Regions from separate parts of the Sulfuriferula nivalis genome, predicted to be linked through region 3. Evidence: predicted binding sites of a transcription regulator. Region 3 holds the regulator's gene; each other region holds the start of a gene.

Region 1 (7,905 bases), 360 kb from region 3:
GAATAAAGTTTATCGATACAGAATTCAGAGCGGTGCGTATTACCCGTTAAATCCACTAACAAGTTACGTAACAGCCTGTCGACCAACCAGGGTTGCTGACTCTCTACCCCGGCTGGCAAATTTTGGCGTAGCTGTTCAAAAGCAATTTCCAGCTCATATAGATTGTCATCTCTGGCCTCATCTACACGCGGTGCCTGACTGGTAGGGCCAAGAAACTGACCAGAAAACAGGTAGGACAGTGCAGGGTGATGCTGCCAATAGGTGATCAGGCTTTGCAATACGTCAGGGCGGCGCAGGAATGGGCTATCAGCGGCTGAAGCGCCACCCAAGGTGATGTGATTACCGCCACCAGTACCCGTGTGGCGCCCGTCGAGCATGAATTTTTCTGTACCCAGGCGAGTTTGTCGCGCATCTTCATAGAGTGCTTGCGTGTTGGCGACCAGACTATCCCAGTTGGTAGATGGATGGATATTGACTTCAATTACACCAGGATCAGGCGTGACAGACAACGATTGCAAGCGTGGGTCACGTGGCGGTAAGTAGCCTTCAAGACGGATCGGCAAGTTGCGTTTTTTCGCGCTCTGTTCCACGGCAGTGACTAGCGTCAAATAATCTTCCAGCTTGGTCAACGGGGGCATGAATACATACAGGATGCCTTCACGTATTTGTATGGTTAATGCGGTATGGATGACCTCGGTCAGGATCTGCTGCTGTATTTCAGGCGCAGGTGTAATCACCAACTTTGCTGTTGGTGTGGTCTTGTCCAGTGGCGTACGCGGTGCAAACGGGTCTACGTCTGGTGTAATCTCACGCTGTTTGGGAGATACCCAAGGCAGGCTGCCGAGCGGTAAGCGATAACCCATAGGTGAATCACCAGGCAGCAGATGCAGCCGCATGTGGCGTAACGGCCAGCGACTGGATTTCCAGCCGGATTTGGCAGTTTCTTTCGCTTTAATTGGCAATACATAGCCAATGATAGTGCTGATACCTGCGCGCAGCTGTTGCGCCAGACGGCTGCGTTCATCGGGTTTGCTCAAGTCCGCCGTGTGCGGATCAACATTCGGGGGCAGACGACTTTCTGCATCCAGAGCAAGCCATGGGTCTTCGTAAGCAGGAATAAGATATTTATGACTCAGGCCTAATTGCTGACACAATTGCTTGGAAAAAGCGAATAGCTGTAATGCGGTGATTTTCCGCGCTTCATGCGCGACGAGCGTGTCATCCTGCCAGACCGGCACACCATCGGTACGCCAGAATGTTGTCAACGCCCAACGCGGTAAAGGCTCTCCTGGATACCATTTGCCCTGGCCAAAGTGTTGCGCACCACCATCTGCGAAACGTTTATGCAGCCGTTTCATAAGACCATGGGCAAGGTCGAGTTTATGCTCTCCGAGTGCAGCAATATTCCATTGAGGACTTTCCATGTCATCTATCGACACAAAGGTTGGCTCGCCACCTTGAGTCAGGCGTACATCATGGATTTGCAAATCGGTATCAATTTGTCGTCCTAATGCCTGTATGGTATCCCATTGTTTTTCAGTATAGGGTTTAGTAACGCGTGGGTCTTCGAATACGCGCGTTACTGTCATGACGACATCCAGCTCGGATTCGCATATGCTGGTCATGCCGCTCACAGGAGCGGCGGAGCTGGGCATGGCGGTTGCAGCAAGCGGGATGTGCCCTTCGCCAGTTAACAGTCCGGACGTGGCGTCTAAACCTACCCAGCCTGCACCGGGAATATATGCCTCGCACCATGCGTGCAAATCGGTGAAATCGACCGATGTTCCTGCAGGACCTTCGAGTGGCACTTCATCGGCAGTTAATTGAATCAGATAGCCAGAAACAAAGCGCGCAGCAATGCCCAAATGACGTAAGGCTTGCACTAGTAGCCAGGCGCTGTCACGACAGGAGCCTGAGCCCAAGGTAAGTGTTTCTTCGGGGCTTTGTACGCCTGGTTCCATGCGGATCAGGTAGGACACGCTGTGTTGCACAGCCTGATTGACCGCTACTAAAAAATTGTTGGTATTGATATCGTCTGGTAAACCAGCACGAAATTTCTCCAGCCAGGTATCAAACTGTTTACCACAGGTTTCCTTTAATAAGAACGGCGTTAATTCTGTATTAAGTATATCGGTGTAGGTAAATGGAAAATGCTCAGCCCATGGTTCGGTAAAAAAATCGAATGGGTTAATAATGGTAAGGTCCGCGACTAAATCGACCGTTACTTTTAATTCACGAGTTGGTTCTGGGAAGCTGACGCGCGCGACAAAATTACCATAGGCGTCTTGTTGCCAATGGATAAAATGATCCGCAGGTTCGATATTCAGCGAATATGCGGTAATGGGTGTGCGACTATGTGCAGCAGGCCTCAGTCGTATTTCATGGGGAGATAATACGACAGGGCGATCGAACTTGTAATGAGTCTGGTGATGTAGTGCGGCGCGTATAGTCATGATGGGAATAGTGGTTTGGAGATTGGACAACCCCATTCTGGATCAGGCAGTGAGGCAAATACACCACGCAAGCCTTCGCTCCAGCGTTGACTGATATTGGCAAAATAAGCATCGCCTTGGGTAATGTTGTATTGACGATCGAGGCACAAACTATCAGCGGTATAGCAAGCCAAATCTATGGGCATGCCAACAGAGATATTGCTGCGCATAGTGGAGTCAAATGATACCAGCACGCATTTAATGGCTTCCATGAGCGAGGTTTCAGCATGAATCACGCGGTCAATAATAGGCTTGCCGTATTTGGTTTCGCCTATCTGGAAAAATGGAGTTGCTTCAGTTGCTTCGATGAAATTGCCCTCGGCATAGATCAGAAACAGACGTGGTGGCTCACCAAGGATCTGGCCACCCAAAATAAAATTAGCCCCGATATCAACATTGCTTTGTATGAGAAACGTGCCATCGCGCTCACGTACTTCGCGCATACATTCCCCGAGCAGGGTAGCAACATCAAACATGGATTCCGCATTCCAGATGTTTTCCAGTTCAGGATGACGCCCACGTTGCTCCATTAAGTTCACTGCACTTTGGGTGATGGACAAATTGCCTGAGCTCAAAATGACGAGGGAGCGATCACCTTCTTTTACAAATGTACGCATTTTTTTGAAACTGGCAATTTGGTCAACACCAGCATTAGTGCGTGAATCGGAGGCAAATACCAGGCCAGCATTGAGTTTAAGGGCTACGCAATATGTCATCTTGGGTTTCATAAAGGGGTTAAATACATGATTATTGTACTTGCATCAGCATTTTTTGCATCGGTGATGGTGCAAATTCTTCACGTCGGGCTAAATAGCTGGTGTGAATTTCCTGACCTAACAAGTCAACTTTTTCTAAAAACTCAGTCAAATATTCATGTAAACCTTGCTGCGTAATGTCTTCAATACGACCAAAGTGCAGCGCCGCATGGAGTTCTCCGGCGCGACGGCGTGCTTCTCTGCCGCTAAAACCATTGATGATTTCCAGTGTGGTTTCAACTTCATTTAAACAGGCGTGCAGTGAGCGCGGCATATCTGCACGCAAAATGAGTAATTCCGCTACCTTTTGTGGCGTAATCACATCACGATAAACTTTGCGATAAGCGTCAAAGGCGCTGACAGATTTTAATAATGCACCCCATTGGTAGTAGTCTGCGGCACCGCCGACATCGTGAACGCTAGGCAACAGGATATGATATTTCACATCCAGTATGCGTGCAGTGTTATCGGCGCGCTCCAGGAAGGTGCCAAGACGAATAAAATTCAGGGCATCATCTTTGAGCATGGTGCCTAATGTGACGCCACGGAATAGGTGTGAGCGTTCCTTGACCCATTCGAAGAAGCAAGTAGGGCAGTCTTTTCCTAACGTGGGTATCATGCGATTAATTTCTAGCCAGGAAGCATTGATACTTTCCCACATTTCCGCGTTAATGGCTCCGCGTACCGAGCGGGCATTTTCACGTGCTGACATTAAGCAGCTATAGATGCTTGATGGATTGTCAGGATCTAAGGCAATGTAGCGGTTGACAGCTTCCGCTTCAACCAGTTCATGCTTGGCTAAATAGCCTTCAGCACAGCCAGCAATGTTGAGCGGTGCATACCACAGGTGCGTTTCTGCGCCTTCGCTGTCGTCGGGAAGTAGTGATGTTTTATGGGTGATGTCTAATACCCGGGCGGTATTTTCAGCGCGCTCAATGTAGCGCGCCATCCAGAATAAGTGATCTGCTGTGCGTGATAACATGTTAATCCTCCAATACCCAAGTATCTTTAGTACCGCCACCCTGTGACGAGTTGACGATTAATGAGCCTTCAGCCAATGCAACACGAGTCAGGCCGCCAGGTGCCAGTCGTATTTCTTTACCTGATAGTACAAATGGGCGCAAATCAACATGGCGTGGCGCAATGCCCGCCTCTACTAATGTAGGGCAAGTGGATAAGGCCAGCGTTGGCTGTGCGATAAAGTTGGAAGGATCTGCCAAAATCCGATCACGATAGTCGGCAATTTCTTTTGGTGTACTGGTTGGACCTACCAACATGCCATAGCCACCAGAGCCTTGAACTTCTTTCACCACTAATTCAGGCAAATGTGCCAGGACATAACTTAAATCGTCTTTCAGTTCCAACCGCCATGTTGGCACATTGGAAAGGATGGGTTTTTCACCCAAGTAAAACTCTATCATTGCTGGTACGTACAGATAAGTTGACTTGTCATCAGCAACGCCAGTGCCTACAGCATTGGCGAGGGTGACATTACCTGCGCGATAGGCTTTCATCAGGCCAGGTACACCTAGTGCAGAGTTGGGATTAAATACCGTGGGATCCAGAAAATCATCGTCAACTCGGCGGTAAATAACATGCACTTGCTGCGGACCTTCGGTGGTGTGCATATACACTTTATCGTCGTGTACGAACAAATCCTTGCCTTCGACCAGTTCCACGCCCATCTGGCTGGCTAGAAACGCGTGTTCGAAATAGGCGCTGTTATATGCACCTGGGGTCATGACTACAATTACAGGGTCGCTGATGTAGGGCGATGCAGATTCGCGCAACGTGTCATACAACATTTGTGGATAATGCTCGACCGGTGCGACCGAATGACCTGCAAACAAATCAGGAAATAAACGCATCATGGTACGGCGATTTTCTAGCATATATGACACGCCAGAAGGTGTGCGTAGATTATCTTCCAATACATAGAAATCGTTTTCGGTGACTCGTACTAAATCGATACCGGCGATGTGAGCGTATATTTGATTAGGTAAATCTACGCCTTGCATTTCTTTGCAATAAAGTTTGTTATCCAGTATTTGATGAGCAGGAATAACCCCTGCTTTGATAATATTCTGTTCGTGATAAATATCGTGAAGAAAGGCATTTAAAGCAGTAACGCGTTGTTTTAAACCCTGCTCTAGACGTGCCCATTCTTTGGAGCCAAAGACTCTGGGTACAATATCGAAAGGAATGAGACGTTCTGCACCAGCAGCTTCGCCATAGACAGCAAAGGTGATGCCCAGACGTCGGAATAACATTTCAGCTTCACGTTGCTTTTGCGCCAGAGCATCAAGTGGCAAGCTGAATAACTGACGGGCAATATTTTGATAATGATGTCGTGCGGCGCCTTCACTGGTGTACATTTCATCATATATTAATGTTACTGGTGCTGCAGGCGTAATTTCATCCATGATCGTACTCTTTGCTTTTGTCTGTGATTGGATAATCGCAAAGAGCGTGCCAATTATGGAGTTATTTATCTATATGTTTAATATAGATTTAATTTCGCATTGTTAATTGATACTGCAATTTTGCGACTATTTGGTGCGTATCTGTACATCATCGCACCAAATTAAGACATGCGTATTAATTTATCGTTCAGATTTGTAATATTTGGATTAATCACACGGTGTAACACAGGCATCTTTATCCAGCGTACCCATTTTTTTGAGTTTGCGCGCCATGTGATAGGCTAGTTTATCGACTGATGCAGGATTTTGTCCGGTGTAGAGTTGACGGTCAATTACAACATGCTCTTGTCCGGGTTGTGCAAAGCTTAATAATCCACCTAAATGAGTAATACGGTTAGCGAGTAAGTCAGGGAGTTGCGTGGCGAGTCCAGCAAGTTGTTCTTCTTCTGGACTAAAGCAGGTGAGTTGGTAACCTGCTAATAACCAATTGTCTTCGTGCTGTGCGGGTACTAAACCCGCTGGGCCATGGCAGATAGCGCCTATGAGTCCATTGTTGGCCAGAGTGCGCTTGACGAGTGTGCCCGTTGCTGCTGAGTCGATTAAATCTACCATAGGGCCGTGACCGCCTGGGAAAAATACTGCATCGTACTTAATACCAGTCAGAGCCAGGCGTTCCAATGACAATGGGGTACGCCAGCCATCAATTTCGTCGAGCTGCTCGCGCAGGTTGGCAATGCGACCTGAATCATGCTGGTGAAATTCGGGTGCGAAGCAGTTTTCATCGAGCGCAGCCGGTTTGCCCTTGGGGGTGGCGATGCTGACTTGATGGCCATGTTCGAGAAACAAATGATGTGCGGGCACAAATTCTTGCGCCCAGAATCCTGTGGGCATGTTGCTGCCGTCAAGCAAGGGTAATTGTTCGGCGGCGGTGAGGATGAATAAGACGTGTGCCATTATTGCAGCGCCCCAAATACCGTCTTGAGGATGCTGCTGCCATATTTGCTGGCCATGCCTGCAGTATATTGAACAGGGTTGGCACGCAACGCCTTTTCTTCATTACCTATAGTGAGGTATAAACCATCCAGCGTTTTTTGCGTGACATAGCGTTCTATGCTGGCATCTTCCTGTTTAACCAGACCAAATTGTGCCGCTTGTCCTGCGAGTTGGTTGTATTGTTGTGCCAAGCCCAGTTTTTGTGTGTAGCGAGTCACAATGGGAAGAAAAGTCTGCTGTAACTGAGTCTGCGAATTTTTGCGGAAGTATTCTGTGCCTGCAGTATCACCACCCATGAGGATGTTTTTGGCATCGGTGAGTGTCATTTTTTTGACTGCACTGACGAGCAGGTTTTTCGCAGCAGGCACTGAGGCTTCGGCAGCACGGTTGATAGTGAGATCAAGTTCGTCAAAGGCACGTCCCTGCCCTAAAGTGCGCATGATGGTTTCGACTTGTTGCATGGCGGGCGGGAGTGGTATCTTAATTTGTGGGTTGTTCATGAAACCATCTGTACGCCCGAGTTGACTAACGGCTTTGACTGCACCTTGTTCTAATGCTTGTTTTAAGCCACTATTCGCTTGTGTATCGGTGATGCTGTCTAAATTTGCAGCTAGCAGTGAGGTGCTGAAGAAAGTAGTCAGGAGAAATCCGATAATTTTAGACATGCTTGTATTCCTGAAAGGTTGCTAAATGGGTAGTAAACAATATCATAAGTTCATTATTTATGCTGTGCTGGGTGGGGTGTTGGCGGTATTGGTTTATATGGGCTTGACGCAAAAAGCCAGTGCGCCTGCGTTAACGATGACCACTTTATCTGGTCAGACATTAGACTTGGCGCAATACCGTGGTAAAACGGTGGTGGTGAATTTTTGGGCGACAAGTTGCCCCGGTTGCGTCAAGGAAATGCCGCAACTGGTCGATGTATATCAGCGTTATCATAGTAAAGGTCTGGAAGTTGTGGCCGTGGCGATGAATTATGATCCTGCCGAGAATGTCCGGCAATTTGCTGCTGAGCAGCATTTGCCATTTCCTGTGGTGATGGATACGCAAGGCGATATTGCACACGCATTTGGTGAGGTAAAGTTAACGCCAACCTCCTTTCTGATTGATGCTGATGGTCATATCGCAGAACAAACTATCGGCGACTTGGATTTTGCAAAATTGCGGCAGCGTTTGGATGGGGTGAAAACATGAATGAACAATATGCCTGGCGTAGCTATTTTGTTGTACAAGTGGATTACC
Region 2 (7,905 bases), 580 kb from region 3:
CATCGCTACTACGCTCAAAATTCTCCTCATAAAATGCATAGCCATTACGACCACTTTCTTTTACTTTATACATGGCTATATCGGCTTTGCGTATCAACGTATCCACATCCCGACCATCATCAGGAAAAATACTGATACCTATCGATGGCGAGGTATGTAATGAATAGTCACCAATTCTGATTGCTTTTTCCAGCGCAGCTATCAGCCGCTGGGACAGATCCATCGCCGCTTTCCGCGTATCGAATTCATCATGAACAACTACGATAAATTCATCGCCACCCAGCCTGACGACCCAGTCGCCACCGCGTAAATTTGAAATAATGTGTGATGAAACCTGGCGCAGTAACTCATCACCAATGTTATGTCCCAAACTGTCGTTGACTGTCTTAAATCGATCAAGATCTATGAACAATATAGCCAGTTTTTGCGAATAGTTATCACACAAATCCATGCTGATAGGCAATTCTTGCGTCAGGTGATAACGATTAGATAACCCTGTAAGCGAATCAATTCGTGCTTGCCGTATCAGCGCCTGATCACGTTCTGCGATTTTGTGAACCATGCGATTAAAACCAGTCGCAAGTTGACGTAATTCGCCTTTACCGAATCGATCTATATGCACATCGTATTGGCCATTTTCCATTTTCTGCATGGCAGCGCTCAATGCGCCTAATGGCCGCCCTACTTGTGAACGCAACACAATAAAAAGTATTACCAACCCAAAAAACAATACGATTACACCAATGACCAGTATCGTACGTGCATTATCAAATGCGGCTTTACGAATGTCAGAATATGGATATACCGTTACGAAATGCCAATCAGGTCCTTGTATACGGGTAAAACCATAAATCTCCTGCTCGTCTCCACTCCGTTGCAGCTCTGTTTTTGCACCCGCATGCTGAAGCAATCTGGAAATTTCCTGCAACTGAGGATCGGCCACATTTTTCAATAGCAGATTGCCGCCACTGGCATGGATTTTATCCATCATATAAGGATGAGTAATCAAGCGTCCCTGAGTATCTATAATCAGATTGTAAGCATGAGGAATAGCGTTATCGTTGGTTCGCGCAATTAATGCATCGACGGACACATCCTGAGAAATACTGGCTATCCATTTCCCATCCAGATCAACGGGGGTAATGGCTGACACCATCCATATCCTGGCTTTATCATCATAATAAACTTCGCTCCATGATGTTTTGCGTAGCGGATTACGATCAGGGGCTGAATTTCTGACCGGGGGATAATCATAATTATTAGTAGTGGGGTCAGCTAATGCACCCCAGTTAACGGATGGCGAATACATAATCAGGCCAACACCAGGCAAGTCGATATAAGCCGAATAATAATAACGCGTCAGTGCTGGCCCCCACTCTCTCAGGAGTTGAAAACCCACCCAGACCAGCTTTTGCAATTCTGGCGTGATTTTCACATTTGGACGGATATACAGACTGGGTAAATGTTGATAATCATCCAGCGACTTACGTACGCGTACCAGACCATCAGGGTAGCGCTCAAACCAGTGATCAAATTGCGGCGAAAAATCCTGATCACCAGCATTTTTTAATCGTCTCAGGTACTCTGCGCGCAACTGCTGGGTGTTAGTTTGCGCTTGTTTAAATGACACACTGTCAAACAGTGCTCGATTTGTCAGGGTATCTTTCAAATAAGCAAGCGTGCGGCTTTCAGTATCGTGAATCATATTGAAATAAGCCGCGATGGTCATGGCTAAAATAGCAATAATCAGCAACGGCCCAAGCTGATACTGTATGCGTAAAGCTAGAGACGGAGTCGCCATAATCGAATCGCTTTATCTTTATATAAGCATCATCATGCTTAAATTAATGTAAACATGCTCCCTGTTTACGCATAGTATGCCCGCCTATTTATCACCGCAACTAAAATAAGCATAACCCGTAGTTATTTGCTCACAGCCCATTAAACACCACAGCTCTCAACGCTATAAAACAGCTATAGATTACCCAATAACTTACATTTTCGACACGGTAACATCCTGTTACCACTTGCTTCATATTGAGCAACAATTCGCTTACAACTCGCCTTTATGATGGACTCACTTCCACAAGGAAGACCAATTTACCTAAAGGAGAGATGCCATGAATAAATTTATCGGTTCAGGATTATTAGTTATCGGCTTTATGGGTGCAACCAGCGTTTATGCTGACAATTACCATCACCAGAACAATAACCAAATGCAACACCACGAAGCACAACGCATTAAACAAGGTGTGCAATCAGGAAGTTTGACACGTGAAGAAGCCAAAGGCTTAGTACAGAATCAGAAACAAATTCGTACTGAAGAACGCGCTTATAAATCGGACGGCCGTTACACGCCAGCTGAACGCCAGGATGTGCATCAGGATTTGCAGCAGTCCAGCGGCAATATCTATCAAGAGAAGCATGATAGAGCCCGTGTACCTGGTCAGTATTAATGAAAAATGGCGGTAGCTTTCGCCACCGCCCAACGCTTACGAGGACAATATCATGAACAAGACGCTCACTAAAATTTTTGCACTAGCATTATTTGCCAGTTTCACTGCACCTGCTTTGGCTGATGGCCACGGCGACCACGACGGTCGAGATGGCTATCGTGGCTATGATGCGCCACACTATTATCAGGATCACGGCCGTGGAGACGACCGCGGCGACAGGAACTGGGATCACGGACATGGGCATGGATATGAACACGGACACGGACGTGACTACGACACATATTACGCTCAGCCTTATTATCAGCCGCCACGTGTAATATACGCACCACCGCCCCCCGTGGCCTACTACCCAGCCCCTGCGTACCGTAGCGGTGTTGAAGTACGGTTGTTGCAGTTATTCTGAATCAAGCAGCAGCCGGGCGCATTTGCCGCTGATACAAGAACTCCAGCACTTTGGAACGGATATGGTGATAATGCGGATCGTTAGCCAAAGCGAGGCGATCACGCGGTTTCGCCAAATCCACAGTTAATATTTCACCGATGGTAGCGGCAGGTCCGTTAGTCAGCATCACAATACGATCAGACAACAACACTGCCTCATCCACATCGTGTGTCACCATTACTACAGTACTATTGGTTGCAGCGACGATTTTCATCAACTCATCCTGTAAATGAGCACGCGTGAGGGCATCGAGCGCACCGAAAGGCTCATCCATCAGCAGGATTTTTGGTTCCATGGCCAATGCACGAGCAATACCTACACGCTGCTTCATACCACCGGATATTTCATTCGGGCGCTTATGTTCGGCATGACTCAGGCCAACTAAATCTAACGCCGCCAGAGTACGCTCCTTGAGTTTAGCTTTACCTTCTTTAGCGCCAAACACGCGTTCCACACCCAAATAGATATTGTCATAGCAGGTCAGCCATGGCAGCAAGCTATGATTTTGAAACACCACCGCACGCTCAGGTCCCGGACCTTTAATTTCACGACCTGCACACAAAGCAGCACCTTCTGTTGCATCCTGCAAGCCTGCAATAATATTAAGTAACGTCGATTTACCGCAACCCGAGTGACCGATCAAAGTAACGAACTGGCCCTGATCTATGCTCAGATTAATGTTGCTCAGCGCATGATAAACCCCTTTTTTGGTGCTAAATTTCACATCAACATGATCTAAATGTACGAACTTTTCCATGATTATTCCCTTATTCGTAACTGAAACGTTTGGCGATCCAGATCAGACCCTGCTCTAGCAATAGTCCGATGATGCCCACCACAAAAATCGCGATGATAATGTGCTCGACATTCAGGTTATTCCACTCATCCCAAACCCAGAAACCGATACCCACACCACCGGTCAACATTTCAGCCGCAACGATTACCAGCCAGGCTATACCTATTGCCAGACGCACACCAGTCAAAACATGCGGCAATACGGCAGGGAACAGAATACGGGTAAACACTTTCCACTCCGACAGGTTCAGCACGCGAGCGACGTTGAGGTAATCCTGCGGCACCTGGCGCACACCCACCGCGGTATTCAATATCATCGGCCAGATACTGGAAATATAAATCACCCAGATCGAAGCTGGCTCGGCTTTATGCAGCACCAGCAGGCCAATAGGCAGCCAGGCCAGCGGCGAAACCGGACGCAACAGGCTGATAATCGGTGCGGTCATCGCTGCCAGAAACTTGAAACGACCTATCATGAATCCCAGCGGAATACCCACCAGCGCAGCCAGACCGAAGCCTATGCCGACGCGATAAAGCGAATACAGAATATTCCAGCCTATACCCTGATCGTTAGGACCTTTGTTATAAAATGGATCAGCGAATAACAATTTTGCTGATTCCCAGGTTTTTAATGGTCCAGGCAGATTTTCTGTTTCTTGTGCAACCAATGCCCACAGCGCAATAAATGCCAAAATACCTAACACAGGCGGGATGACCCAACGCAACGCGTCAGCCAGCTTTTCTTTTAACTCAAATTTAGGTTTATTCATGGTCGTCTTAACGGGTACTGGCTGAGCTGGGGGCGCAACCACTTTGACATCAGGCTGCGCCTGCACAGTTTCATAAACAGCACTCATCATATTCTCCTAGGTGTAACTGATGACGTAGCAAGCTAACTTGCTACGTCCATGGTTTTACGCGTGGATCTTGAATGAAGCTGCGTATTTTTTCGGATCCTTACCATCCCACACTGTGCCGTCTATCAGCTTGGAGGTGCGCATCGGGCTCTTGGGCACGGCAATCTTGAGTTGCGTTGCCGCTTCGGTGTAGAGCTTGATCTGATTGACCTTGGTCGCTTCAGCCAGATAGTTAGGATCTTCCTTGAGCAAGCCCCAGCGCTTATGCTGAGTCAGGAACCACATGCCGTCGGACAGGTAAGGGAAGTTAACCTTGCCGTCATTAAAGAATTTCATGTAGTTAGGATCTTGCCATTTCTTGCCGTTACCGTTGTCATACTGACCCAGCATACGGTCTTCTATGGAATCAAAATCGGTATTCACGTAAGACTTATCCGAAATAATCTTGGCCACTTCTGAACGATGTGACATGTCATCTATGTAACGTGATGCATCCAGCACGGCCATAATCAATGCACGTGCAGTGTTAGGATGTTTCGCTACCCATTCTGCCGTTGTGCCGAGGATTTTTTCTGGATGGTCTTGCCAGATTTCCTGGGTTGTTACCGCTGTAAAGCCAACCTTGTCACGAATCGCCCGTGCATTCCACGGCTCACCTACACAATAGCCATCCATGTTATCCACACGCATGTTCGCAATCATTTGCGGTGGCGGTACGGTGATGACTTTAGCTTCGGTAAATGGATTCACGCCATAAGAAGCTAACCAATAGTACAGCCACATTGCATGGGTACCTGTTGGAAAGGTTTGCGCGAAGGTATATTCACGTGGCTCGGCTTTAATCAGTTTAGCCAGGCTAGGACCATCAATCGCACCTTTTGCTTTGAGTTGGTTAGATAAGGTAATCGCCTGACCATTATTATTAAGAGTCATCAGGTTAGCCATATCTTTCTTCGGCCCACCGATACCCATTTGCACGCCATAAATCAGACCATACAACACATGGGATGCATCCAGCTCGCCATTGATCAGCTTGTCGCGCACTGCCGCCCAAGAAGCTTCCTTGCTCGGTATAATTTTGATGCCATACTTTTTATCAAAGCCCATCACGCTGGCGATAACTACAGACGCGCAATCGGTCAATGGAATAAAGCCTACTTTAACCTCGCTCAGCTCTGGCGCATCTGAGCCAGCAGCCCAGGCACCCTGACGGACTTCAGGGGAAACAAGATTCATCAAGGCAGCAGCTCCTAACATGCCTGTGGATTTTTTCAGAAAATCACGGCGTGAATTGGTATCGGTAGTAATAGTAGAAATTGTGGTATCGACAGAATTGTCGGGATTGTGGTCGCTCATCTGAGTTACTCCATTTATTAAAAAATAGGTTTGTCAGAGATCGCTCACCATTGAACAAGGCTCTTGCATAGATACATAGCAAACGCCGTGCCAACTCAATAAATTAACTACAACAGCATGATAATAAAAGAATTATTATCGATAAAACCAAGGATAAAGATAAAGAGATGGCGTTATCAAAGCAAACATATGGTGCGCTCACCAACACACCACGCACCAGAACAGCGCGCCATCAATGGCTGTTATGTGGATGAATACTTATGTCATGCACTTCCAGGCGTACAGCTTGCTGCAATCTCGCCATCATGCCCAAAATACCATCCTTGGTCGCCAACAGCACACCACATAAGCGTTGTGCGGTTTCTTTATCGCCATCCTCACACGCTTGCACAATTGCCACCCCTATTTCATGCACTTTATTGTGCAAAGGCTCAATGTCGATAAACTCGCTAAGACTCCCATAGTGCGCTTTACCATAACCATAATACCAATGACCAAACCGGCATTGATGCGCATCCGTGATCTCCGACTTGTTCAAGGCTATATGCGGATGTCTGACTGATAACACCAGACGTTTAACCCACTTCAAATGGTCATACTGGGCAACCAGCAAGGGGAAATCGTCCAGTTCCCATTGCGTATCAGCCCACATCGCCCACACTGGATCTGCCACATAGCTTGCAGCCCATGCCAGCACATTAGCTGCAGGCATAGGCTTGGCAATACCATAACCTTGAGCAAGATCGCATCCCAAACGCATTAACAATACGCCATGTTCAGCCGTTTCCACCCCTTCCGCAATAATTTTACGGTTGAATACCCGGCCCATACCGATAACTGCCTCGACCAGAGCCAGATCGTCTTTATCATCTAATATGTCACGTACAAATGACTGATCGATTTTAATCGTTTCGGCTGGCAGTCGTTTCAAATAACCCAATGAAGAATAGCCTGTACCGAAGTCATCCAGCGAGAAGCTCACACCCAGTGCCTGACAATCTCGTATCAGCTGGTTAACCAGATTAATATCGCCTAGCGCAACTGACTCCAGAATTTCTATCTCCAGCAAATGCGGCGGCACGTCAGAATGGCGCTGCAAACTGTCCTGCAAATCCTGTAAAAAATGCCGACACTGAAAATGCAACGCTGCAATATTAACGCTGACTGTCCAGCACCTGCCAGCACTACACCATGCTGAGATTTGACTCAGCGCTTGCTCAATTACCCATTTACCTATATCAATAATCAGATCGGTTTTTTCGACTTGCGGTAAAAAATCCAATGGCGGTATCAACCCTTGCACTGGATGCTGCCAGCGCAATAATGCCTCCATACCCACGATAAGTCCCGAGCGCATATTCACCTTGGGCTGATAATACAAAACCAGCTCATCGTGCTGCAGTGCATTTTTAACGTTACGAAGTACCTGATGACTCGCAATAATTTGTGTATCCAGTGACACATCAAACATCAGATGCTGATTACGCCCACGCTGTTTAGCCTGATACATAGCCTGATCCGCATGCCGCAGCAAGGTATCCGCATCTACGTCATCCAATGGATATAACGCACTGCCTATACTGGCAGAAACCTTAATAATCTTGCCATCTATCATGTAAGGCATGGCTAGCGCCTGCAGTATGCGCGCCACAACAGCCTGCAACTCGTCCACATCCGTAATATCCGAGAGCAACAAGGCAAATTCATCCCCGCCCAGGCGCGCAGCAGTGTCATCGCCGCGTATCATTTCATTCAAGCGCGTCGCCACTTGCACCAACAGCAGATCGCCAACATCATGACCATATTCATCGTTGACTGGCTTGAACTCATCCAGATCTATCATGCACACAGCCAACAGCATTTGTTGGCGTTGCGCACGCGCAATAGCACGTTTGAAACTTTCCGCCAGCAGTACCCGATTCGGCAAATTGGTCAGCGCATCATGCGCTGCTTGCCAGCGCACTACGTTTTGCATCCGGTATTTTTCAGTCACATCCCG
Region 3 (7,905 bases):
GAGCAGCACGTTGAGCATGAAAAGTTCAGACGACTTATGGCTGGCAACCCAGCTGAACCAGGGGCGCATGAGTTTCTGTCCAACAAATAACAGGAGCAGCAACACGGCGATTGCCTTGCCGCCCGCAGTGAGCAGTTCGAGCCATAAGTCCTCCCCGCCTGATGCCAGTGTGGGGGTGAGGATGAGCAGTGGCACAACAGCAAGATCCTGAAAAAGCAGAACAGCTATCATTTGCTTGCCGTGCTCGGATTGCAGCGCAAGTTTTTCAGCCAGCATTTTGCTGACGATGGCAGTAGAGGACATGGCTAATGCGCCACCGATTGCCAGACCGGTGGTCCAGGGCAAGCCAACGTTGCTGGTGATGAAGATAGTGATGAGGATGAAGCTCAATACCTGTGCACCGCCGAAGCCAAATACGACAGTACGTATTGCGTTAAGCTTGGGCAGGCTGAATTCCAGCCCTATGCTAAACATCAGGAATACCACGCCAAACTCGGCTAGATGACGAGTTTCCGGGCTGTCTGGCAACCAGTTAAGTGCATGCGGTCCCATGATAATACCAACCAGCAAGAATCCCAGCATGGACGGTAAACGCCAAGCGCGAAACAGCGCCGAGACCACAACGGCAGCGGCAAGCAGCAGGATAATCAGGCTTAAAGTAGAGTGCATAGCCGCCAGATTAGAGGCAACTGGCATTGCGTGCAAGGGTTTTGCTGATTAGTCGCAACACTAATGCTAAAATACCCAATCTATAGAATGATATGACCACTATGCCTAACTCGCCCGCCATAAAAATTGATGAAATCGCCAGTCTGGATTTGGCCAGGCGGGTACTGCGTATAGAGGCTGATGCTGTGTTGGCGCTGGGTGAGCGGCTGGATGGGCAGTTTATTGCTGCGATGCAGTTAATACTCACCTGTCGTGGGCGTGTGGTCGTGAGTGGTATGGGTAAATCAGGCCATATCGGCAACAAAATTGCAGCGACTTTCGCCAGTACAGGTACCCCCGCTTTTTTTGTTCATCCTGGTGAAGCGAGTCATGGCGATTTGGGCATGATTACTCACGAGGATGTGTGTATCGTCTTGTCGAATTCGGGCGAAAGTGCAGAATTGGTGAGTATCATGCCGCTGATTAAACGCCGTGGTGCGCGTTTGATTGCGATGACCGGTAATCCGAGCTCCACTCTGGCACGTGAGTCTGATGTGCATCTGGACGCCAGTGTCGCGCAGGAGGCGTGTCCGCTTAATCTGGCGCCAACTGCCAGTACCACTGCAGTGCTGGCGCTGGGTGATGCGCTGGCAATTGCGTTGCTGGAAGCGCGAGGCTTTGGTTCTGAGGATTTTGCCCGTACGCATCCAGGCGGCTCGTTAGGGCGGCGTTTGCTGGTTCATGTACGTGACATTATGCATCAGGGGGATGAGCTGCCTACGGTAACTGCAGATGCGCTGTTGCCAGCAGCATTGCTGGAGATGACCAGCAAAGGTCTGGGCATGACAGCGGTGGTTGATGCGGCGGGGCAAGTGTCGGGAATTGTGACCGATGGCGATTTGCGTCGCGTGCTGGCTAGAAATATCGATGTGCGTACTGCTGTGGTACGTGAAGTGATGTCGGTCAATCCGCGTTGCATCGAATCTAGTCAGTTGGCCGTGGTGGCAGTAGAGCAGATGCAACAGCATAATATCAACGGTTTGCTCGTGATTGATGAGACGGGTAAATTAGTCGGGGCATTAAATATGCTGGATTTATTACGGGCGGGAGTGGTGTAAATGAACCCTATCTATCAACGAGCTCGACCTATACGTTTAGCGATATTTGATGTCGATGGCGTCATGACTGATGGCAGTCTGTTTTTTGCTGATGATGGTAAAGAATTCAAAGCGTTTAATTCGCTGGATGGGCATGGATTGAAAATGCTCAAACAGACGGGTGTAGAAACAGCCATTATTACTGCGCGTAATTCTGGTGTTGTCTCTCACCGTGCAAAAAATCTGGGTATACACCACGTATATCAGGGTGTCGAGAATAAGCTCGACGCCTATCAGCATTTGCTGGAGAAGCTGGCGTTGGCACCTGAACAAACTGCGTATATGGGCGATGATGTGATAGATCTGCCAATTTTGATACGTTGCGGTTTGGCAATCAGCGTGCCCGCAGCACCACCTGAAGTGCAGCGTTATGCGCACATGGTGACGCGGCGTGAAGGTGGGCATGGTGCGGTGCGTGAGGCATGTGAGTTTATTATGCGTGCACAGAATACTTATGCGGACTTGCTGGCGATTTATTTGAAATGAACAATCGTCCGCTCTATTGGTTCCCTTTGGGGATACTGGCAGTGATTGCAGGGCTGACGTTTTGGTTGCAGTTCGTGGTGCAATCGCCGCGTGCCAATATCTTTTCCAAAGACAGGCACATAGCGGATTATATTATCGAGCAGTTTTCCGTATCGCGCACTAATCTGGCTGGTCAACTGATTTACACCTTGCACGCCGACCATGCCGAGCATTTTCTGGATGATGATACTACTACCTTACTTAAACCCCATTTGATTGCGCATGATGATCATCAAGGCAGCGCTGATGTCCGAGCGAAACAGGGATTCGTGACCGCCAAAGGTAAGGAAGTGGATTTTATCGGTAATGTCGTGCTGGTACGAGATGCGCATGATGAGCAGGGGCCGTTGACACTGACGACCGAATATTTAGTAGCTATACCCGATGCAAGGGTGGTGCGCACCAATAAATTAGTCCACGTGGTGGGTAAATCCATACAAATGACTGCAGGCGGGTTAGAATTGGACAATCAAACTCGTATTTTGCGACTAACCAACAAAGTAAAAGCTCGTTATGAACCTATTAAGTAAATTTCCAGTTGCCCTCGTTTGCCTGTTATTGGCGCATACCGCAAACGCGGAATTGGCGGATAGAACTAAGCCTGTCAATTTGGAAGCGGATAGCGTGACTGTCGATGATATTCATAAAACCAGCGTGTATGTCGGTAGCGTGGTATTGATACAGGGCACAATGTTGCTACGTGCGGACAGAATTGAAGTGAGCGAGAATGGCGAAGGCTTTAATAAGGCGGTGGCATACGGTAACCCGGTTTATTTCCGTCAGAAGCGCGATAAGGTCGATGAGTATGTCGAAGGTTATGCCAGTCGCATTGACATGGATAGCAAATCGAATATGGTGTATTTGACTGGTAATGCGCGGCTGAAAAAAGGTGAAGACGAGTTGCGTGGTCATACGATGACTTATAACACCACCAGTGAAGTGTTCGAAGCTAGGAACGACCCAACAGCAGCTAAAGATCCAAATGCCCCAGCCAGTCGAGTGCGTGCAGTTATCCGACCCAAAGTTAAGACTGAAACGCCAGCCGTCGCGCAACCACCATTGCCATTAAGGTCTACACCAGCGCCAACATTGGTGAAGCCATGAGCGAACTCAGCATCAACCATCTTAAAAAAAGCTACAAGTCACGGGTAGTGGTGAAGGACGTGTCACTCACTGTGCGTAGTGGAGAGGTGGTGGGTTTGTTGGGCCCGAATGGCGCGGGTAAGACGACGTGCTTTTACATGATAGTGGGCCTGGTTAAAATTGATGGCGGCTCGATCACATTGGATGGCGCGGATGTGGGAGTGATGCCTATTCATCGCAGGGCTGGTTTGGGTTTGAGTTATTTGCCTCAAGAGGCGTCGATTTTCCGCAAGATGACTGTGGAACAAAATATCCGTGCAATTCTGGAATTGAAACATTACAGTGATGAAGAGATCTCGCAACATTTAGAAAGTTTACTGGCTGATTTGCATGTTGAGCATCTGCGTGATGCCTCTGCGATGAGCTTGTCTGGCGGTGAACGCAGGCGCGTGGAAATTGCGCGTGCGCTGGCAATGAATCCACGTTTTGTACTATTGGATGAGCCTTTTGCGGGGATAGATCCAATTGCGGTGATAGATATCCAGAAGTTGATACGGTTTTTGACGGAGCGTGGCATAGGTATACTGATTACTGATCACAATGTGCGTGAAACCTTGGGTATTTGTGATCGTGCGTATATTATTAATGACGGTACAGTGTTGGCTGCTGGTAATCCTGATGAAATCATCCATAATGAAAGTGTGCGCCGGGTCTATCTGGGCGAGCATTTCAGGCTTTAATTATGAAACAAGGTTTACAACTTAAATTCTCACAGAATCTGACGCTGACGCCGCAGCTGCAGCAGTCTATACGCTTGTTACAGCTGTCGACTCTGGAGCTTAATCAAGAGCTGGAGCTGATGGTGCAGGAGAATCCACTGCTGGAGCGAGTGGACAGTATTGATGATGGTACGCCTCATACGGCGGAGTTTGAGACCACATCAGCAACGCAAGAAAGCGCAAGTGAACAACCTGTTGAAGCGGCGCCACGCGAACTCAATGATTTAGACTGGGATGAAACGCCAAACTATGGTTCGGGTGATGATCTGGATGAGGATTTTGAACCACAGGCTACTGCGCAAGATGAGCCGCCGTTGCGTGACCATTTGTTATGGCAGCTAAATCTGACTCAGTTATCCGAACGCGATAAGCGTTTGGTGGCGTTGTTGATAGACGATTTGAATGAAGCTGGTTATTTAACCCAGACACTGGATGAAATACTGGCGATGCTGCCAGAAGAGCTGGACGTAGATTTAGAAGATTTGCAAATTGCACTCAAACAATTGCAGAACCTCGAGCCTACCGGTGTGGGTGCGCGCGATTTAGCTGAGTGTCTGCTCTTGCAATTACGTGCTTTGCCAGTCGATACGCCGCATTTAGATTTGGCGCAAAAAATCGCAACGCATGAATTGGCCGCGTTGGGCGCGCATGATTATGCAGGTCTAAAGCGCAAGCTGCACTGCGATGATGTGGCATTGGGCGCGGCGCAAAGTCTGATCCAGCAATTGAATCCCCGTCCTGGTGAAGCATTTGGCACGTCGGATACGCGTTATATTATCCCTGATGTGATAGTGAAAAAAGTTAAGGGGCGCTGGGTAGCCAGTTTGAATTCCGAAGCGATGCCCAAGCTGCGTGTTAATCAAATGTATGCTGATATTTTGTCGCGGAACCGGGATGCAAATCATCAGCATCTGTCTGGGCAGCTGCAAGAGGCTAAGTGGCTGATTAAGAACATTATGCAGCGTTTTGATACCATATTGCGGGTAACGCAGTGTATTGTTGACAGGCAAAAGCATTTTTTTGAACATGGTGAAGTTGCCATGCGCCCCTTGGTATTGCGTGAAATTGCTGATATTGTTGAATTGCACGAATCGACTGTGTCGCGAGTCACTACGCAGAAATTCATGATGACACCTCGAGGTATCTTTGAATTAAAATACTTTTTCGGTAGCCATGTGAGCACAGATGCAGGTGGTGCTTGCTCAGCGACGGCAATTCGTGCGTTAATTAAGCAACTGATTAGCGCGGAAAATACTAAGAAGCCTTTATCCGACGGGAAGATAGCGGAGATGCTCGTTCAACAAGGCATTAATGTCGCACGACGGACTATCGCCAAGTATCGGGAATCTTTGCAAATCCCTCCCGCCAACCAGCGCAAAGCGCTATAACCAGCAAGTGAAAGGGAATATCATGAACCTCAAAATTACCGGTCATCATCTGGAAATTACCCCAGCAATTCGTGAATATGTAACTACCAAAATGGAGCGTATCAAACGCCACTTTGATCACGTAATTGATATCAGCGTTATTATGACCGTAGAGAAGCTGAAACACAGTGTTGAGGCGAATGTGCATATGAGCGGGAAAGATATTTTTGTCCAGGCAGAAGACGCAGATATGTACGCAGCGATTGATGCTTTGGCAGATAAACTGGATCGCCAAGTTGTTAAACATAAAGAAAAACACAGTTCTACACATCAAACCAATGGTGGTATTAAACATCAAGTCTTGGTTGAAGAAGAGTAATTCACTCATTCCATGAATCAGTTAGCATCCTTACTTTCCGTTACCCGCATCCTGCTGGATGTGGAGGCGGAGAGTAAAAAACAGTTATTTGAGCAGGTCGGACAGTTGTTACATGCAGAATCATGTATTTCTGAAAAGACTGTGCTGGATAGTTTGTTAGCAAGAGAAAAACTCGGTTCTACCGGTCTGGGGCTAGGCGTTGCCATGCCTCATGGTCGTATCAAAGGACTTAAATCTGCTTCAGGCGTATTCGTCAGATTACGCAATCCCATAGAATTCGATGCCCCTGATCACCTGCCAGTGCGTTTGTTATTCATTTTGTTCGTGCCAGCACAGGCGACTGATTTACATTTGGAAATATTAAGCGAACTGGCACAGTTTTTTAGCAGTAAAACAGTGCGCGATGCGTTGTGTCTCAGTGAAAGTGCTGAAGATGCACTGGCTATTATTAGAAACTGGACACCATGATTAATACCATCCCTGTTAGCAAAATGTTTGCGGATCTTGTCGTGCCCTTGGATTTAACCTGGGTAGCAGGGGAGGAGGGTGGTGATAAGCAGCTTATCGGTGATACCGTACAAAAACCTTCTTTGGCCTTGGTGGGCCATTTGAATTTTGTACATCCGAACCGTGTTCAGGTATTGGGCTGCGCCGAGATGGATTATCTGCGACAGCTGGGAGATGCCGAGTTAGCACAGGCAATCGACAACTTATTCGCCACTGAGCTGGCTGTAGTCATTATTGCGAATGGCGAGAGTGTGCCAGCGCCCTTGTTAGTTGCCGCCCGACGTACTCATACACCTTTGTTCACTTCACCACAGGCCAGCCCTGAGCTTATGGCGGTGTTGTCGCATTATTTGACTCATGCCTTGGCTGACTCGATTAATGTGCATGGTGTTATGCTGGAAGTTGATGGTATCGGTGTAATGTTGACTGGCAATTCTGCTGCAGGGAAAAGTGAATTGGCCTTGGAACTCATTACACGTGGTCACCGGCTGGTTGCCGATGATGTGGTGGATTTGTATAAGGTAGCGCCAGCGATATTGGAAGCGCAATGTCCGCCCATGCTGCAGGACTTTCTTGAAGTGCGTGGCCTGGGTGTGTTGAATATTCGTACCCTGTTTGGCGAACCCGCAGTGAAGTTCAAGAAAAATCTGAAGCTGATTGTGAATCTGCAAGATCAGACAGGAATGCCTCAGGAAAGAATTTCACGTCTGGATATGGAGGCGACAGCGGAAACGATATTAGGCGTAGAAATTAGTAAAGTATATATTCCAGTTGCAGCAGGACGTAACTTGGCAGTATTGGTTGAAGTGGCCACTCGTAATTATATTTTGCGCGCGCGCGGGATAAACAGTGCGGAAGACTTCATAGCACGGCAACAGCGTTTTTTGCAGGCGAACCAATGAGCCCGTCGTATGCTGGCGAAATGCAGCTGGTGCTGATTAGTGGCTTGTCTGGCTCAGGGAAAAGTATTGCACTGAACGTGCTGGAGGATGCCGGGTATTATTGCATAGATAATTTACCCGCCAAGCTGGTCAATGAAACGATAGATTATCTGACACAGAATAAGTACCGCCAGTTGGCGATTAGTGTTGATGCGCGTAGTGGGGATTCATACCAGCACCTGCCATCGTTGATTGAGGATTTACGCAAACGTTTGCATGTGCGCCTTTTGTTTTTGGAGGCCAAGACCGAAACTCTGGTGCGGCGGTTCTCTGAAACGCGTCGCCGTCATCCGTTAAGTAATGATGACATTACTTTGCCGGATGCGATTGCTCTGGAACGCGACAGGCTGGATGATGTTGCTCAGTTAGCGCATCGTATTGACACCAGTGATTTGTCTGCAAATACACTGCGCTGCTGGATACGCGACATGATGGCGCTGGAAAGCGCAAAGTTGACCTTGTTGTTTACATCATTTGGTTTTAAACACGGCATTCCACTCGATGCAGATTTGGTGTTTG
Region 4 (7,905 bases), 410 kb from region 3:
AATATACGTGTTGCTGGTTCAAATGTATAATGTTGTTTTATCTTAAACTTGCCCGTATTTTAAAGATGACGACAGCGCTACTCGAATCACATATCCCTTCTTTGCAATTACTTTCTCGCGGTAAGGTGCGGGATTTGTATGCGGTTGATGATCAACGCCTGTTGATGGTGGCAACTGATAGATTGTCGGCATTCGACGTGATTTTGCCTACCCCGATTGCAGGCAAGGGGCTGATGCTGACCGAGATTTCTCATTTCTGGTTTAAGCAACTGGCTCAAGTGATGCCGAATCATTTAACAGGTGATGCACCTGAATCAGTGGTGCAGCCAAATGAAGTGGATCAGGTAGCGGGGCGGGCGATGGTGGTGAAGCGCTTGCAACCATTACCGATAGAATCCATCGTTCGCGGCTATCTGGTCGGTTCTGGCTGGAAAGAGTATCAGGCCAGCGGTAGCGTCTGTGGTATTCTTTTGCCCGCGGGGTTGGCATTGGCGGCGCAGTTGCCGCAGCCATTGTTTACACCGTCGACCAAGGCCGCGGTTGGCGATCATGATGAAAATATTGATTACGCACAAACGGTAAAATTGTTAGGTGCTGAGATGGCAGCGCAGGTGCGTGATGCGAGTATTGCGCTTTATACACAAGCCGCGGCTTATGCTTTAACCAAGGGTATTATTATCGCTGATACCAAATTCGAATTTGGTGTGGATGCAGCAGGCAAGTTGCATTTAATAGATGAAGTGCTTACTCCCGACTCATCAAGGTTCTGGCCAGCAGAGGGCTATCAAACAGGGTGCAATCCGCCTAGCTACGATAAGCAGTTTGTGCGCGATTGGCTGGAATCATCAGGCTGGAACAAGCAACCACCTGCGCCTGAATTACCCGCGGATGTGGCTGCTAAGACAGCAGACAAATACCGCGAGGCTGTGGCGCGATTGGTAGGATAAGTCGGGTTACTCGTAACCTATCCACAAGAATCAGGCGTCGCCCATGCCTAATTCTTGAATTTTTCGCGTTAATGTATTTCGCCCTAAACCCAACAGATTCGCTGCTTCTATGCGCCGTCCGCCCGTATGTTTGAGGGCGATGGTGATTAGCGTTTTTTCAAATTCCTGGGTTAAGTGTTCAATGATCCCCGTTTCACCCTGATTCAGCGCGGCCTCTGCGCTATGAGCCAGGGCTGCACGCCAGTCACCACCACTGATTTCTGCTGGTCCCGCGTTGAGAATTTCTGGTGGAAGATCGGAGACGTCCACGGTGTTGCCAGGCGCCATGACGGTGAGCCAGTGGCAGACGTTTTCGAGCTGTCTGACGTTGCCACTCCAGCTGTATTGACTTAGGTGTTTAATCGCGGCATCAGATAATTTTTTGGCATCGACAGCTTGTTCTTGAGCGCTCTTCTGCAAGAAGTGACGGGCAAGCAAAGGAATGTCTTCACTGCGTTCGCGTAACGCGGGCAAACGCAGGCGGATTACGTTGAGGCGGTGATATAAATCTTCACGGAACAAGCCTTCTTTGACGCGCGTTTCCAAATCCTGGTGGGTTGCAGCGATGACGCGAACATTGACCTTGATGGGCTGATGTCCACCTACGCGGTAGAACTGCCCATCGGAGAGCACACGCAATAAGCGAGTTTGTAGTTCAGCGGGCATATCGCCGATTTCATCCAGGAATAATGTGCCACCATCGGCTTGTTCGAAGCGCCCTCGGCGTTGCACCGCAGCGCCTGTAAATGCGCCACGTTCATGGCCGAAGAGTTCAGATTCCAGCAAATCCTTAGGAATCGCGGCGGTGTTGAGTGCAATGAATGGTTGGCGCGCGCGCGGGCTGTGCTTGTGTAGTGCGGAAGCAACCAGTTCTTTACCTGTACCAGATTCGCCTGTAATCAGTACCGTGGTGTGTGATTGTGATAAGCGCCCAATGGCGCGAAACACCTCTTGCATGGCAGGTGCCTGACCGAGTATTTCTGGTACTTCATCTATTTGCACAGCGGCGGCATCGTCAACCCTCAGGCTTTCATCTATGGCGCGGCGTATAAGGTCAATGGCGTGGTCGACATCAAATGGTTTAGGTAAATATTCAAAAGCCCCACCCTGAAATGCGGCAACTGCGGACTCCAAGTCGGAGTAGGCAGTCATGATAATCACTGGCAACTTGGGGAATTCTGACTTAAGTCGTTGTAATAAGTCCAGCCCCGAGCCGCCAGGCATATGGATGTCACTGACCACTACTTGCGGTAAGCTGATGGCTAAAGCAGCTTCAACTTCAGCAACAGAGGTAAAGCTAACAAAAGCGATGCCTGCGCGTTGTAATGCCTTTTCAAACACCCAACGGATGGAACGGTCGTCATCTATAATCCATACTGGTTTTGTCATGATAATTTCACTAAGTTGTAGTGGGCGTTATGCCCAATGGTAGGAGTAAGGTAAAGCAGGTTTTGCCGGGTTCGCTAGTAACTTCTATGGTGCCGTGATGTTGATGGACAAAGGTTTGTGCCAAGGTAAGTCCAAGACCACTGCCACCTTCACGGGCGGAGACCAACGGGAAAAAAATACGGTCGCGGATGGATTCAGGGATGCCAGGCCCATTGTCTATAATTTGTATCAGCGCTGCCAGTGGATAGCGCTTCATGGCTAATGTGACTTGGCGAGCAATGCGAGTACGCAGGCGAATTTCCCCTTGTCCGTGCATGGCCTGCACTGCATTGCGCACGATATTGAGAACCACTTGTATGAGTTGCTCACGGTCGCCGATAATGTCGGGGATGCTGGTGTCATAGTCACGTTGTATGCGCAGGCCTTTGGGTGTTTCTGCCAAAGTAACGCTGCGTACACGTTCCAGCACTTCATGGATATTCAGCGCTTTGATTTGTGGTAATCGGTGTGGTGTGAGTAGCCTGTCCATCAAGCTTTGCAGGCGGTCAGACTCCTGAATGATGACTTGGGTGTATTCACGTGTTTCGCTGGAAAGTTCATATTCCAATAGCTGAGCCGCACCGCGTATGCCGCCAAGTGGGTTTTTGATTTCATGCGCCAGATTGCGTACGAGTTCACGGTTGGCTTGTTGTTGCAGCAGCATGTGTTCGTCACGTGATATTTTCAGCTGCTGATCCATCGCGTGAAATTCCAGCATGAATGCTGCTGCGGGTGATTCAACTGGCGTAAATGTTCCGCTGAGTTGCAAAGTGCGGTCATCAATCTGCAGGTGTAACTCATGTTCGGTAAAGCTGGCATTGTTATCGATGGCGTAGTCGAGTGCAGCGTGTATCTGGGTTGGTTGATGAAACACCTGATCCAGTGGTAATCCATGTGTCTGTACTGCACTCAAGGCGAGCAGGTTTTCGGCTGCAGGATTGATGTAGCGAACGCAACGGTGCTCATCTAACGCGATGACCGCTGTCGCTAACCATTCTAAACCTACAAAATAAGGATTCATCACGCGGATACCATTTATATGGCGCACCAAACAAGGGCGTACGCCAGCTTAACAAGCTAATAATTGTGGTTATGCACCATTTTGAATTAAATTAAGCAATTTGTAAGCCAGCTAAATTTAAATTTGGACTATTTAACAGTACTGAGTTCTTTGCGTAGTGCATGGATGTTGTCTTGATGTAACTTGATAGCGTGGTCAAGCTTGTCGATACGGGTTAAATAGCCGGGGCTGCTGGCTTTCTCCCCCGCTCGTAGCGTTTCACCGTCTTTCTTGGCATTAACGGCATCTTCCAAAGCTTGCTCTTCAGTGTTTAACTCTTCAGTTAATACTCTTCGGCGCACACTATCGCGCTGGTTTTGAGTATTGCTGTCTATGCGTGGAAAGTCACTGGGTGTGCTGGTATTTCTACTGGACGTGCTGTGAGTCGATTTGTTGGTAAGCACTGGTGTGGATGATGGCATAGGGCCAAGATCCAGTCTTTTTGAGCCTTTAACCGCTTTGTCGGTGTAGGTTACTTCACCATTGGGAGCCACAATCTTATAAATCTCGGCATGGGCGGAGAGGCTCGTTAGCAATAATGGGAGCAGTAGTTTTAAGTGAGTTTTATGCATGAGCCAAGTTTAGAATAACCGCTGTGAACATACAAGCGTGATAAAAAAAGGGGCGGAAATCCGCCCCTTTTTTTGCTGCTGAAATTACAGTGAATAGTACATTTCAAATTCAACTGGGTGAGTCGTCATACGGAATTTCGTGACTTCTTCCATTTTGAGTTCGATGTATGCATCAATCATCTCGTTAGAGAATACGCCGCCACGAGTTAAGAAATCGCGGTCTTTGTCTAAAGCTTCCAACGCCATGTCTAAAGAATGGCAAACTTTAGGGATTTTTGCTTCTTCTTCAGGTGGCAAGTCATACAAGTTCTTGTCTGCAGCATCACCAGGATGTATCTTGTTTTGAATACCATCCAGACCAGCCATCATCAATGCAGTGAATGCCAAGTATGGGTTAGCTGATGGATCAGGGAAGCGAACTTCGATACGGCGACCTTTTTCACTCGCTACGTGTGGAATACGAATAGATGCAGAACGGTTTTTAGCTGAGTAAGCTAGCATCACCGGTGCTTCGTAGCCTGGAACCAAACGCTTGTATGAGTTGGTGCCTGGGTTGGTGATTGCGTTTAATGCTTTAGCATGCTTGATGATACCGCCGATGTAGAACAAAGCAGTTTCTGACAAGCCAGCGTAGCCGTTACCAGCAAACAGGTTTTTGCCATCTTTCCAGATGGATTGGTGTACGTGCATACCAGAGCCGTTATCGCCAACGATAGGTTTAGGCATGAACGTTGCTGTTTTGCCATAAGCATGTGCAACATTGTGAACTACGTATTTTAACACTTGAGTTTGGTCTGCGCGTTTAACCAGGGTGTTAAATACAGTGCCGATTTCGCATTGGCCGGCAGTTGCAACTTCATGGTGATGTACTTCTACTGGCACGCCCATGTCTTCTAAGGCTAAACACATTGCTGAACGGATGTCATGCAAGCTATCAACTGGAGGTACTGGGAAATAACCGCCTTTAACGCCTGGACGGTGTCCCATGTTACCACCTTCGTAATTCTCACCAGAACTCCAGGCAGCTTCTTCAGAGTTGATTTTAACAAATGTGCCTGACATGTCAGTTTTCCATGTCACAGAATCAAAAATGAAGAATTCTGGTTCTGGGCCGAAATAAGCAGTGTCACCTATGCCGGTAGATTTCAAGTAAGCTTCAGCACGTTTGGCGATAGAGCGTGGATCACGGTCATAACCCTTCATGTCAGAAGGTTCAATAACGTCGCAAGTGATGATCATGGTGGATTCATCCATGAATGGATCCATGCGTGCGGTGTCTGCATCAGGCATCAAAATCATGTCAGAAGCTTGGATGCCTTTCCAGCCAGCAATAGATGAACCGTCGAAAGCGTGGCCGTCAGTAAATTTGTCTTCTGTAAATTGCTTTACAGGTACAGTTACGTGCTGCTCTTTACCGCGTGTATCGGTAAAACGAAAATCAACGAATTTAACATCGTTGTCTTTAACCATTTGCATTACATCAGCAACCACCATCATCGTGTTTTCCTCGCTTAAAAATAATCTAAAAATTGTAACTTACCCAATCAGTCAAGCATGTTTTATGCTAATACATTGTTAATTAAAAAATCAAACTAGCTTAAACATATCCGTGATTATGCTGGTTTAGCTTGGTGTATGTAAAGGATGTTGATAAACAATTTTATGACGGAGTGAAATGCTGCGCACCAATATGGTGCTATGCAAAATAATGCAAACCAAAATGGTGCGAAATTTCGATTTGTGGTGTTCTGTATCTGTGGCTATACTGAACTTTGAGCTTCGTGCTTATCATAAAGGAGAATTATCATGCCGACCTTAAGTGCCATATTACAAACCGCCAGAGAACGTGCTGCTGCGGCTAATTTACCTTATTCTGGTTTGTTGACTCCGGGCGAGGCGCATTATTTGAGTCAGCATGCGCCGAGTGCACATATTGTCGATGTGCGTAGCCATGCTGAGCTTGATCTGGTTGGCGTTGTCGAATCCGCAGTAAATATTGAATGGCAAACTTTTCCTGGTTGGCGAGCTAATCCAGATTTTATCTCGCAATTAAAAGCGTCTGTTGATCCTGAGTCTCTGGTAATGTTCATGTGCCGCTCCGGTGGGCGTTCCAACAGTGCTGCGATTGCTGCTCAGGCTGTAGGATATAGTGAGGTATATAATATACTCGAAGGCTTTGAAGGCGATAAAAATGAAGAAGGGCGGCGTGGGTATAAAAGCGGCTGGAAAGTTGCTGGTTTGCCGTGGAAGCATAAATAGACTGTTGCTATATCGTGGATGACGTTAGAATCGTGACTTCTGATTCTATCTGATGAGCTAGTTCGTGGAAAAATATTATGCCGTTATTGGCAATCCTATTGCCCATTCCAAGTCACCTTTAATCCATGCTGCGTTTGCCGAGCAGCTGGGGTTGTCTATACGTTATGAACGACTGCTTGCACCGCTGGAGAATTTTGCCGGCACCGTTCGTCAATTTCAAACCGATGGCGGGCGTGGCGCAAATGTTACAGTGCCGTTTAAAGAGGTCGCCTGTCAGTTAGCGGATACCATCACTGCGCGTGCACGTTTAGCCGGTGCAGTGAATACATTGGTGTTTTCGGATTTGGGTATACATGCTGATAATACTGATGGGGCGGGACTCATTGCCGATATACAGGTCAATTTGGCTTATGCGTTAAAGGGGCGACGTGTGCTTATAATGGGTGCAGGGGGTGCGTCTCGTGGTGTTATCGCCCCTATTTTAGCGATGCAACCAGCCTTTCTGGTGATTGCTAACCGTACGTTAGCGAAGGCGCAGACATTGCGTGCGCAGTTCTCCCCCTACGGTATCGTCGAGGCGGCTGATTATGCTGCACTGAATGGTATGCAATTCGATTGCGTTATTAATGCCACTTCGGCGAGTCTGGCTGGGGAATCCATTGCTATGCCTGACGGTGTGTTTGCCCAAGGCAGTCTGGCGTACGACATGATGTATGCCTCTGCGCCAACCGCCTTTATGCAATATGCACAGCAACAAGGCTCAGAACGGGTAGCAGATGGCTTGGGTATGTTGGTTGAACAGGCAGCGGTATCATTTCATCTTTGGCATGGTGTACATCCCACTACGCAACCCGTCATTTCTTTACTGCGTAACTTATGATACTCAAATGGATTAAACGCAGTATTCTTGCGCTGCTAGCAATTATCTTACTATACCAACTCTGGTTATTTGCACATGTCTGGTGGTGGGTCGATCATAATCCTGATAATAGTGCGTTTATGGATGAGCGCCTTAACATCATGCAGCAGCAAAATCCAGATGCCGAATTACGGTTTAAATGGGTGCCATATAGTCAAATTTCCATCAATTTAAAGCGAGCGCTGGTTGCAGCTGAAGATAGTAAATTCTTGAATCATGATGGTTTTGATTGGGAAGGTATACAAAATGCAGCAGAGAAAAATATTAAGAAAGGCAAGATAGTTGCAGGAGGTTCAACTATTAGTCAGCAATTAGCTAAAAATTTATTTTTGTCGAGTCAGCGTACACCCTGGCGTAAACTCGAAGAGGCGATGATTACGGTCATGTTGGAACAAATGATGAGTAAGCGTCGTATTCTGGAAATCTATATGAATGTGATTGAGTGGGGTAATGGTGTATTCGGTGCGCAGGCTGCTTCATATTATTACTATCGTACCAAGCCAGCCAATTTAAGCTCGGCGCAGGCTGCCAAGCTTGCTGCAATGGTGCCGAACCCACGTTATTACGATACCCATCGTAGCGCTAGAGGTCTGTTACATAGAACGGCAATAATTCAGGCGCGCATGAGCCAAGTTGCGGTGCCTAGGTAAAAATGGCTTGACGTGGCTGGTTAATTAGCGT

What was found. Region 3 encodes sigma-54, which starts transcription at its own class of promoters, with help from an activator protein. Its sites were predicted from a motif close to TGGCACNNTTCCTGCT; they were not measured.
Region 1: a site for sigma-54 is predicted at 5,707-5,722, ahead of SFSGTM_RS13440 (circularly permuted type 2 ATP-grasp protein). Genes of this name have one in related genera too.
Region 2: a site for sigma-54 is predicted at 5,984-5,999, ahead of SFSGTM_RS01585 (CmpA/NrtA family ABC transporter substrate-binding protein). Genes of this name have one in related genera too.
Region 4: a site for sigma-54 is predicted at 5,598-5,613, ahead of glnA (glutamate--ammonia ligase). Genes of this name have one in related genera too.

The regions. Positions count from the first base shown of each region.
Region 1 is NZ_AP021881.1:2,727,663-2,735,567, reverse strand. It holds gene SFSGTM_RS13455 (transglutaminase family protein) at 1-2,453, opposite strand, end outside; gene SFSGTM_RS13450 (proteasome-type protease) at 2,450-3,208, opposite strand; gene SFSGTM_RS13445 (alpha-E domain-containing protein) at 3,240-4,229, opposite strand; gene SFSGTM_RS13440 (circularly permuted type 2 ATP-grasp protein) at 4,231-5,670, opposite strand; gene SFSGTM_RS13435 (type 1 glutamine amidotransferase domain-containing protein) at 5,878-6,624, opposite strand; gene SFSGTM_RS13430 (DUF4197 domain-containing protein) at 6,624-7,328, opposite strand; gene SFSGTM_RS13425 (peroxiredoxin family protein) at 7,354-7,857, shown strand; gene SFSGTM_RS13420 (DinB family protein) at 7,854-7,905, shown strand, end outside.
Region 2 is NZ_AP021881.1:307,403-315,307, reverse strand. It holds gene SFSGTM_RS01610 (putative bifunctional diguanylate cyclase/phosphodiesterase) at 1-1,801, opposite strand, end outside; gene SFSGTM_RS01605 (hypothetical protein) at 2,121-2,456, shown strand; gene SFSGTM_RS01600 (hypothetical protein) at 2,509-2,859, shown strand; gene SFSGTM_RS01595 (ABC transporter ATP-binding protein) at 2,861-3,655, opposite strand; gene ntrB (nitrate ABC transporter permease) at 3,666-4,553, opposite strand; gene SFSGTM_RS01585 (CmpA/NrtA family ABC transporter substrate-binding protein) at 4,608-5,906, opposite strand; gene SFSGTM_RS01580 (EAL domain-containing protein) at 6,139-7,905, opposite strand, start outside.
Region 3 is NZ_AP021881.1:3,084,731-3,092,635, reverse strand. It holds gene SFSGTM_RS15240 (monovalent cation:proton antiporter family protein) at 1-669, opposite strand, end outside; gene SFSGTM_RS15235 (KpsF/GutQ family sugar-phosphate isomerase) at 762-1,766, shown strand; gene SFSGTM_RS15230 (KdsC family phosphatase) at 1,767-2,291, shown strand; gene lptC (LPS export ABC transporter periplasmic protein LptC) at 2,288-2,860, shown strand; gene lptA (lipopolysaccharide transport periplasmic protein LptA) at 2,844-3,434, shown strand; gene lptB (LPS export ABC transporter ATP-binding protein) at 3,431-4,153, shown strand; gene SFSGTM_RS15210 (RNA polymerase factor sigma-54) at 4,156-5,580, shown strand; gene hpf (ribosome hibernation-promoting factor, HPF/YfiA family) at 5,603-5,938, shown strand; gene ptsN (PTS IIA-like nitrogen regulatory protein PtsN) at 5,951-6,406, shown strand; gene hprK (HPr(Ser) kinase/phosphatase) at 6,403-7,347, shown strand; gene rapZ (RNase adapter RapZ) at 7,368-7,905, shown strand, end outside.
Region 4 is NZ_AP021881.1:130,482-138,386, forward strand. It holds gene SFSGTM_RS00675 (phosphoribosylaminoimidazolesuccinocarboxamide synthase) at 66-947, shown strand; gene ntrC (nitrogen regulation protein NR(I)) at 978-2,375, opposite strand; gene glnL (nitrogen regulation protein NR(II)) at 2,386-3,435, opposite strand; gene SFSGTM_RS00690 (DUF4124 domain-containing protein) at 3,564-4,046, opposite strand; gene glnA (glutamate--ammonia ligase) at 4,131-5,540, opposite strand; gene SFSGTM_RS00700 (rhodanese-like domain-containing protein) at 5,853-6,305, shown strand; gene aroE (shikimate dehydrogenase) at 6,370-7,185, shown strand; gene mtgA (monofunctional biosynthetic peptidoglycan transglycosylase) at 7,182-7,874, shown strand.